DNA from 3 places in the Marinobacter sp. R17 genome. Region 1 is predicted to be linked to each of the others. Evidence: riboswitches for the same ligand, from Rfam matches in the RefSeq annotation. Region 1 holds a riboswitch; each other region holds the start of a gene.

Region 1 (3,273 bases):
TAGTAGGTGTAACGCAGGCTCGCCAGTACCTGGCGGGTCTGCCCGGCGTAGCCGTAGGCCGTGACCGCTTCCTGATCCAGCAGGTTGCTGACTTTCAGGCCCAGGTTCAGTGCCTCGGTCGCGGCATAGCCCAGGCTGAGGTTGGCCACCACATAACCGGGCACGTGTGCGTCCCCCGCCGCCGTATCGATGGAATCGGTACGACCCAACAATTCCAGGTTGACTTCGGTCGGGCCAAACGTACGGCTGCCCGCCAGGCGGCCATTCCACTTGGGACGACGCCCTAACGGATCCCCGGTCTCGTCATCGGTTGCCCGGGTGTAGCCGGCGCCGGCTTCCAGCGACCAGCCAATACCGGTGTAGGCCAGGCTAAGCTCGCTCCCCTTCGCCGTGGCCTTCCCCACGTTGTAAGGCACATACAGGGAATCCAACACCACCAGATCGTCGAAATTGGTGCGATAGAACGACAGCTCGTAGCTCAGACGCCCGGCACTGCCCTTCATACCCACTTCATAGGTTTCCGAGGTCTCGGCTTTGAGATCCGGGTTTGCCCCGAACGGGGAATACAGATCGTTGAAATTCGGCGCCTTGAAGCCCGTTCCGTAGCTCACATAAGGCATGACCACTTCGCTGAGCATATAGCCCACTGACAGTGCCCCGGTGGTTTCCTCGCCATACGCTTCGTTATCGTCGTAACGGGCGGAGGCTTCCACATGCAGCGGCTGGTTCAGGGTCTGCCACTGGGCGAAGGCGGCGTTGTTATAACGGGAATCCTCAGTGTAGTCGGTGGAGGCATCCACCGACTCATCGATGCGCTCGACGCCCAGCGTCAGCAACTGGTAGTCCGTCAGCTCGATATCGCTTTGCAGCAGGTACTGCTGACGTTTGGTTTCGTAGTCGTAGTAAGGCGACAGATTGATGTGATTCTCGTTGGTCTCACGACCGAATCCCACCTGGCCGTGCAGGCTGACCCGGTCAGAGACCGAATAATCCGCAAACACACGGCCGGACTGCTGGATAAACTCGTTCCAGTAGCGCTGATCACTGGTACTGTAACGGCTTCCATCGTCGTAATCGTTCTCGCCCTGGGCATGCATCAGGTTGAGGCCCAGCGAGAGGTCGTCGGTCACCTGCTGATCGAGGCTGGCACTGACGGACTTGCTGGTAAAACCATCGTCGTCGCGCTGGTTACTCGCCGGCTGCGAGTCGACGCCATCGGTATCGTAAAGTGACGCTGACAGGCTGTAGCGCGTGTCGCCGGCCGTACCCGAGAAGTGTTGCGTCAGCCGTGCCGTACCATTGTTGCCGGCACTGACTTCCGAGATCGCTTCGGGATCCAGCGTGCCGCGGCGGGTGAAGATCTGGATCACGCCACCAATGGCTTCCGAACCATACAGGCTGGAGCGCGGTCCGCGAACCACTTCGATGTGGTCCACCAGGGCCAGCGGAATATTTTCCAGCTGCGCCGTCCCGGCCGTTGCGCCACCCACCTTCATACCATCAACCAGCACGAGAACGTGATCCGAGTTGGAGCCGCGGATAAAGACGCTGGACTGTTTGCCGGCGCCCCCCGTATCCGTAACGGACACACCCGGAACCGAACGCAGAACATCCTGCACCGATGTGGCCGTGCTGCGTTCAATATCCTCGCGACTGATCACGGTCACCGAAGCGTTGGTCTCGTCCACGGTCTGCGCTGTCCGCGTCGGCGTGACGACGATGGGATTCAGGGTTTCGGCCGACAAACCGGGGGCCAAACAGCCTACGATCAGGCCCAGGGTCAGGTTCGAAGTCATTCTCACGGGTGTGCGCCCTCAACAGAAAACAGGAGTACCCGGTGAGAAGAGGGCGGGAGCGGTTCCGACAGACAGGGAGCTGGAGGGACCACCGGTGAAGCCCTCCGCTACACCGCATGCGACGTGCCGCGCTTCACAGGAAGCGCCACACTGGGCAGACGGCCGGTCTCCGGGCTCATGGCATTCCAGTCTGGCTGGAGATCAGATACGCCTTCCCGGATCTCGGGATCCAGTGGCCATGTACCTGTCATTACCATTTACCGTTGCGGGGGCAGCCCTGGGATTGCACCAGGTTCCCGTTTCACTCGCCGTGCGAGCACCGCCTGCTGATCGTTCTTGATGACAACGCTGTCATCTTTCTGGCGGGCACTCTATGCCCAGAACCCCCTCAGGTCAATGTCGGGCACGAGGCCTTTCGCTATTGGCGTGCACCTTAAACGAACACCGCGTTATATCAGTGCATTTTGCATCTTCACGGATTGATCACGACCCTTTTAAATCAAGCATTTAGTTTCCGGCACAATTTTAGCTTGCGTCCTATCGTCGAAAACGGGATGTCGTGACACATCCGAACCTGATCACGATGTAGTGGCCACGGTGCCGATAAACCGGGCACCCACTGAATGAGGTAACGACCATGATGACGCTAGCACCAGAACGCAATTGGTTGCTGGATCGCGGGCTGCTCAAGCTCGTCCATCAGTGCCGCAAGCTGATCCTGGCGGAATTCGGCGTTAAGCTTCACCTGACCGACGACCACCTGGAAGACCGCCTGGCGGACTACGCCGAAAAGTCACGTTCCAATCACCTGGCCCGAACCTGGAACGAACTTCGCCAACACCTGCCTGACGCCGGTGACAGCGACACCCAACGCCGGATGTACCGGGGACAGGAACTGGCCGAACCGGCCCCTCCGGCTGAAAAAGAGGCAACCGAGGACAGCGGGCGGACGCGGACGATCACCTACCGCGGCCGCAAGGTGGAAGTGCCGGCCTGATCCGACCGGCTGCATCAACAGCACCGCCCCACGTCACTTACGATGCCGAGCGTGGTACCCAGAGGGCACGGGCGCCCTCACCCACCCGTTCCACTGGATGGTTGAAGACCCGGGCCAGGCACTCTTCGGTCAACATGGCCGATGCCGGGCCGGCGTCGTGACCGCCATCGGGGTAGAGCAACAGGATGCGATCGGCGTGGCGTGCAGCCAGATTGATGTCGTGCACGGACATGAACACCAGCCGGCCTGAGTCATGGGCCAGCGTCTGGACCTGCGCCATAAGACGCGCCTGGTGACGCAGATCCAGGTGGTTGGCCGGCTCGTCCAGCAGCAGCACCCCGGGATCCTGGGCCAGCAACGTCGCCAGGGCCACCCGCCGCTGCTCGCCGCCTGACAGCTGGTCCACTCGTGCACTGGCCAGCGCCTCCAGACCACACGCCTGGATCGCCGCCTCGATGAACGGCGTATCCGAAGCCCCGA
Region 2 (3,273 bases), on a different contig from region 1:
ATTGTCGACTTGGCGCTTCCCCGGGGGCCGCTGATCAGTACGCCGCCGATTTTCGGGTTGATCGCGTTCAGGATCAGCGCCGTCTTCAGCGACGATTGACCAACGATGGCCGTGAACGGAAACTCAGACGGCTGCGTTGACATGACCCAACCGCCCCTTGTCCGCCAGACGTTTCAGCACCAGGGCGCACAGCACGCCGGCCAGCAGCCAGAACCCGAGATTGGCCAGCCCGGATGCCCAGATAAATCGGTGATGCAGCTCGGTCAGCGCCAGCACCGCCTCGGGATCCGGATTGGCGAACATCGGTCCGTCATGGACCGGTACGAAAAACTGCGGAGCGATCAGCAACGGCACACCCAGGAGCCGCTTCCATCCCGTTGCCAAAAACAGGACACCGAGTCCAGCCGCCGCTAAAACCACAGTGACGATCCACCAGGTTTGCCGGAGTTCGAGAGCTGCGGCGCTGGCCCCGGGGATTTCAGGCGGCAGGCCGATCGACGGCGCAATGAACACCGCCAGATATCCCAGTGCGCCCAGCAACAAACCCTGCTGGACTTTCGGGGTCATTCGGCCCCTTTCCCGCAGCTGGTTCATCACGACCAGCAGGATGGCCGCGAAGCCGATACCGGCGCAGATGTTGGAAACCGTGGTGTAGAACAGGCGTTCGGCGCCGTCCGCCGGGGCCCAGGCGTCATCGCCATGATGGTGGCCTGCGCTCTCGCCGTGGTCGTGATCGGCATGATCGTGATGGTGAGCTACCGGCTCAGCGGTTTCGTACTGCTCGGCGGCAAGGATGATGGGCGACGTGCCCAGTGCTTCAAAGGCCGTCATGGCCAGACCCAGGATCAGTCCAACCAGACAGGCGCCCAGGATCAATGAACGGAACATGGTTTTCCCTCCGATGAAAACACAGAATCACGTGACGCGGTTGGCCGGTCAGCAAGTCGACCGACGAACGTCAGCGGTTGTCAGTGATGATCCGTGCTCAGTGGCAGGGAAAAACGAACGTGTGCCGGGTGTCGTGCGCGGCATTGTGCGCGGCACTCATCGGCAGGAAGCCCACCGCATAAAGGATCAGCGCGCCGAAAAGCGCAACCGCACCCTGCTGGATGGCTGATGAAACGTGGGAACCAGAACGGGACACCCGTTCCGTGGAAGGCGTGGAAACTACAGACATGTTATCTCCCCCGGTGCCCGCCGCACCGTCATTGGATGGATCGAAGTGACGGGCCGGTCTTCGGGCTCGAAGAGGAAACGGTCTGTCGACCGTCTCGTCGCCTACGCCTTCCCGGCAAATGCCAGTGGCTCGTGCAGGCTACATCTTCATTACCGATGCGGGGGCAGCGATGGAATTGGCCGTGAGGCCGCACCATACTTCCCGATTATCCTCTCTGTGAGAGGCACCCATCTTCAAGGCGTCCATCGTAATGCAACTCTTACGACGGGCGCAACGCATCCTGGCGAATTTACGATTATTTCCGTTCAGGCCGTTCTGCAAGCCACTCCGCCAGCGGATGCTCAGAGCCCAGCGTGCCGGACCAGCGGTCACGGTGCACCAGCTCATCCAACGGCAACCGGGAACGCCAGCCTTTGGCCTGCAGTTCCGGCTGGTCCAGGAATTCACTCACATACCCGATACACAGGTAAGCCAATGGGTAGACCCCCTCCGGCAGCTCCAGCACCTGCGCCAATTTGTCCTGGTCCAGGATGCTGACCCAACCCACGCCAATGCCTTCCGCCCGTGCCGCCAGCCACAGGTTCTGGACGGCCAGGCAGGTGCTGAACAGGTCCGTTTCCACGATGGAATTCCGGCCCAGGACGTTAGAGCCACCGCGACGGCGATCGCAGGTGATGCAGAGGTTTAGCGGGCTATCGAGAATGCCCTGGAGTTTGAGGCTGCGGTACGTGGATTCGCGTTCGCCGGTGTAGTTGTCGGCGGCCCGCTGGTTTTCCTGGTCGAAATTATCCAGCACACGCTGGCGAACCTCGCGGCTTTCGATGACCAGAAAATCCCAGGGCTGCATGAAACCCACGGACGGAGCGTGATGGGCGGCTTCCAGAAGACGCCCGAGCACATCCGGCGGCACCGGGTCCGGCAGGAATTGGGAGCGCACGTCCCGGCGCTCGAAAATGGCGCGGTAGAGTCCGCTGCGTTCCTCGTCGGTAAAGGCGTTGTCGGCGGACATCAAACCGTTTCCCCGTTCAGTTTCAGTAGCCGACGCAGCAGGTCGGTATCCAGTTCTTTCTCCAGCTGATCCGCCAGTCGATCGAGCTGATGCAGGCGGTGCTGCTGATAATCGACGGCCCGGCGACTGCGCAGTCCCCAATGGGCCAGGAGCGCCTTACAGGCCTCTGCGCGATCGAAGACTCCATGCACGTAGGTGCCCATTACCTGACCGTCGTCGCTGATCGCGCCGTCCGGCCGACCGTCAAGATAAGCCAGCGGCCTGTTGAGTGCGGCCCCCGTGGTGACGCCGTTGTGAATCTCGTATCCGGTCAGCGGCACCGGGTTCTCCGGACCGTCCAGGTGGAGGCTTCCGGTAACGTTACGCAATTGCTTGCCGGAGACCATGCGCGTATTGATCGCCAGCCAGCCCAGCCCTTCGGTGTTTCCGGGCGTGCCTTCCAGTCCGTCCGGATCGGCCACCCACTCCCCCAGCATCTGGAAACCACCGCAAATCCCAAAGACATGGCCGCCATAACGCAAGTGCCGGGTGATGGCGGCCGGCCAGCCATGCGCCTTCAGCCAGCCCAAGTCCGAGCGGGTGCTTTTGCTCCCCGGCAGGATGATGACGTCGCCCGGCGGAATCGCTTCGCCCTCGCCGACGAATCGCAGATCCACTTCCGGATGAGCCCGCAAGGGATCGAAGTCGTTGTGGTTACTAATGCGCGGCAGTCTCGGCACGGTAACCCGAAGCTTTCCACCCCCCTCGGCGCCGCCCAGGTTGACGCTGTCCTCGGCGTCCAGCAACAGGCCCTTGAGGTAGGACAAAACGCCGACCACCGGCTTGCCCGTGCGCTCAGTGAGCCAGCTCAGACCAGAGTCCAACAGCCCCGCGTCGCCCCGGAACCGGTTGATCACGAAGCCGGCAATGCGAGCCTGCTCGCTTTCCGAGAGCAGCGTCAGCGTACCGACCAACTGGGCAAACACCCCACCCCGTTCGATGTCACCGACCAGCAACACGGGGCAATCGGCGGCTTCGGCAAAGCCCATGTTCGCGATGTCGTTCGCGCGCAGGTTGATTTCGGCCGGACTGCCCGCCCCTTCCGCCA
Region 3 (3,273 bases), on a different contig from region 1:
CCGGACAGGCTGCCCATCAGCCAGAACAGGATGCCCCGGGCCTGCTCGGCGCTGGCCGACTTGGCAATCATGAAGGCCGTCAACGCGTTGAACAGCTGGGCGCCGGCAATGCCCGCCAGGATGATCGCCCCGGCCGCCTGCATGCCCCGCCTGGCGGCGTGGGCCAGCACCACCACCAGGCCGAAGGCCAGGGCCGCGCCGGCAAAGGCGCCCGCTGACAGGCCGATGGCACCCGCGCCCAAACCCAGCACGGTGACCGCCACCGCCCCGGTCGACGCCCCGGCCGAAAGCCCCATGAGAAACGGATCCGCCAACGCATTGCGCAGCAGCGCCTGCAGTACCACCCCGGTCAGTGCCAGCCCGGCGCCGCAGCAGGCGGCGACGATGGCGCGGCTGAGCCGGTAGCTCCAGACGATGCCGGCATCGATGCGGTCAACCGGGTAACCGGCATCCCACAGGCGGTTGGCCAGCACTTTGAGAATGGTGTCCACGGGAATCCGCGTCTCGCCGATGGCGGTGCCGGCCACCAGGGCGATCGCCAGCACCAGCGGGGTCAGCCACAGCCAGTGCAGGCGCGGCGCCACCGGCACCGGCAGGGATATGACGCGGCTCATCGGTCGAAGCTCATTCCGGCCAGGGCGTCCGACAGGGAGTCGAGGCCAAAGATCGTGCGCAGGGTGGCGCTCATGGCGTGGGCGTCCATCGGTACGATGTGGCCTTCCCGCACCGCGGTCATCTGGCTGGCGACGGGGTCGTTGTGCAGGAAATCGAGCTTCTTCCGGATGTCGTCGGCCGGGTAGCGGCGACGGTCCATCTGCGCGATCACGATCAGGTCCGGGTCGGCCCGGGCAATGGTCTCCCAGCCGACGGTTGGCCATTCCTCATCGGACTCGACCACGTTGCGGATGCCGAGTTTGTCCATCATGTAGCCCGGCGCGCCCAGACGACCGGCGACGAAGGGAGCCGCGGCCAGGTCGGTGGACGAAAACCAGAAGACCGCGGACAGGTCTTTTGGCAGGTCCAGCCCATGGGCGCGTTCGATGGCCCGGGTTTCCCGGCCTTTCAGGTCGGTGATCAGGTCCTCCCCGGCGTCCTGCACGTCAAAGATCGTGGCAAGCTGGCGGATGCCCTTGTAGATGGACTGCGTGGAGAAGGCGGCGACCCGCGTGCCATCACCGCCGGTGGCGTTGTCCTTGGTGTCGCAGTCCGCCGGCAGGATGTAAGTGGCGATACCCAGGTCGGCGAATTGCTGGCGGGTGCCCACCGAACCGGTCGGGCCCACGTGCCATTCGTATTGCACGGTCACCAGGTCCGGGTGTTTGTTGACCACCGCCTCGAAGCTCGGGTCGTTGTCGGCGAGGCGCGGTACCCGGTCGTTGATGGCCCTGAACTGGGGCAGTACCGGGGTGAACCAGACCGACGTGCCGGCCACCCGATTGCCCAGTCCCAGGGCGTAGAGCGTTTCGGTGGCGGACTGGCCGATGGTGACGGTGTACTCCGGGGCGGCGTCGAAGCGAATCTCCCGACCGCAGTTATCCAGCGTCAATGGGTAAGCGGTCGGGTCCGCCGCGGCGTTGGTCGCGGTCAGTGTAAGCAGGACCGGCAGGGACCGGCGGACGAGTCGCCAGAACGGGAACCGCCCTGGAGCAGTGAGACGGAATGTGACCAACATGACGTGACCTCCTGGGATCGCTATCGAAGCGCAGCGACTATAATGGTTATGTTATAACATAACAATAAGGTTTCACGGCCGATAGCAAGAGGGTTCAGGAAGCTGTAAAGGAATCCGTATGATGGGAATGGTCCTTCCTTTCCCCGGGGCACCCCGCCCGGCGTCGTGAATCGGATGGTCGGCAGGTCTCCTGACTGACGGGTCGTGGCGCGTCCTGCCTTCCCGGGGGATCCCAGTGGCTTGGTGATTGGACGTCGCTCGCCGCCTACAGTTGCGGGGGCAGTTTCGGTTCGCGGCCGTGGCCGCGGCGAATTCCCTATTAATTCCCGGAGGAAACCGACGCGTCGAGCATAAACAGGTTGATCGGGAGGGGCAAGCGCCAGCGTATAGTCAACCGATGGTATGGCCTGAATTATTCGGCAAAGCCGGAGGCGCTGGCCTAAACTGTGATTCCGGACCGGTGACCCGGCGCCCGGGCTATTCAGGCACCTTTGGGGTGCCGTCGTTGAGCAGCGAGCCGTATGATTGGATTGATCCAGAAGATTTTATTGGAACTGGTTGAGCGCGAGGGTGGGGCCAAAGCGCTCGCAGACGTCACACGCCGGGCCGGATTGGCAGACGTGCCGGATTTCCGGATCGATACGGATTATCCGGATGATGAGTGCCTGCGTCTGATCGAGGCGACCCAGGCCGTTTTCGGCCTGGACGAGGAGGCCCTGTATCGCCTCTACGCCGATGCGTTCATTGTTGAATCGCGTCGGCTGTTTCCCATGTTCTACAGGATGTCCCCAACGGCGCGGGATTTTCTGGAACGCCAGCCCCGCGTTCATGACACCTTGGCGTCCAGCCTGCGCAACGAAGCCAGTCGTGAGCGGGTGCGCGACAAGTTTGCCATTCGCCGTGAGGGCGAGGATCTGGTGGTCACCTACGGCTCACCCAATCGCCTGTGCGGCCTGTATGAGGCGCTCTTCGATCGATTGTTGCAGGAATACGGCGAGGCCGGCGAGTTGAGTGTCCGGACCTGTCAGAAACGGGGGGATCCGGTCTGCACCTTCTGCCTGCGCACGGAGACCGCCATTGACTGACTCGGAAAAGCGCCTGCGTGAGGAAATCAACGCGATTGCCGACCAGCTGTGCCAGGCGATCGACGGGCGATTCGACTTTCATGTGAACTCCGGGTCGGACGACCTGGATGTGCAGAAGCTGTCCGTGCTGTCCAATTTCGTACTCGAATCGGTCCGGCGCAACCTGGAGGCGCTGGAGCGAACCCGGGACGAACTGGAGGAGCGGGTAGCCGAACGAACCCGGCGACTGGATCTGGTGATTGAAGGCGCCAACGACGGCGTCTGGGAATGGGACCTGGAGACCGACAGCATCCAGGTGTCCCAGCGCTGGCTGGTGCAGTGCGGCCGCCCCAGTCTGGGTGCGCGGTGTGAACCGGACGTCTGGATCGACATGATCCATCCCGCCGACCGATCCGATTTCCGGCAGGCCCTGCACGATCACATCAACGGCCTGACGGCCCGCTTCCGGGCCGAGTTCCGGTTATCCAATGGCCGCGGTGGCTACCGCTGGATGGTGGCCCGCGGGATCTGTGACCA

The links. Region 1 has a riboswitch for cobalamin ahead of EB809_RS20390 (TonB-dependent receptor domain-containing protein). Riboswitches for the same ligand answer to the same signal wherever they lie in the genome.
Region 2: another riboswitch for cobalamin. It lies ahead of EB809_RS08780 (CbtB domain-containing protein); the one in region 1 lies ahead of EB809_RS20390 (TonB-dependent receptor domain-containing protein).
Region 3: another riboswitch for cobalamin. It lies ahead of EB809_RS09875 (ABC transporter substrate-binding protein); the one in region 1 lies ahead of EB809_RS20390 (TonB-dependent receptor domain-containing protein).

What each region holds. Positions count from the first base shown of each region.
Region 1 covers NZ_RHGZ01000045.1:1,499-4,771, reverse strand. The annotation lists gene EB809_RS20390 (TonB-dependent receptor domain-containing protein) at 1-1,796, opposite strand, end outside; cobalamin riboswitch at 1,939-2,135, opposite strand; gene EB809_RS20385 (hypothetical protein) at 2,434-2,793, shown strand; gene EB809_RS20380 (ABC transporter ATP-binding protein) at 2,831-3,273, opposite strand, start outside.
Region 2 covers NZ_RHGZ01000009.1:89,000-92,272, reverse strand. The annotation lists partial or broken gene EB809_RS21170 (ATP-binding protein) at 1-143, opposite strand, end outside; gene EB809_RS08785 (CbtA family protein) at 124-888, opposite strand; gene EB809_RS08780 (CbtB domain-containing protein) at 986-1,177, opposite strand; cobalamin riboswitch at 1,211-1,423, opposite strand; gene bluB (5,6-dimethylbenzimidazole synthase) at 1,473-2,186, opposite strand; gene EB809_RS08770 (cobyric acid synthase) at 2,186-3,273, opposite strand, start outside.
Region 3 covers NZ_RHGZ01000011.1:57,271-60,543, forward strand. The annotation lists gene EB809_RS09870 (FecCD family ABC transporter permease) at 1-614, opposite strand, end outside; gene EB809_RS09875 (ABC transporter substrate-binding protein) at 611-1,672, opposite strand; cobalamin riboswitch at 1,835-2,028, opposite strand; gene EB809_RS09880 (heme NO-binding domain-containing protein) at 2,194-2,757, shown strand; gene EB809_RS09885 (putative bifunctional diguanylate cyclase/phosphodiesterase) at 2,750-3,273, shown strand, end outside.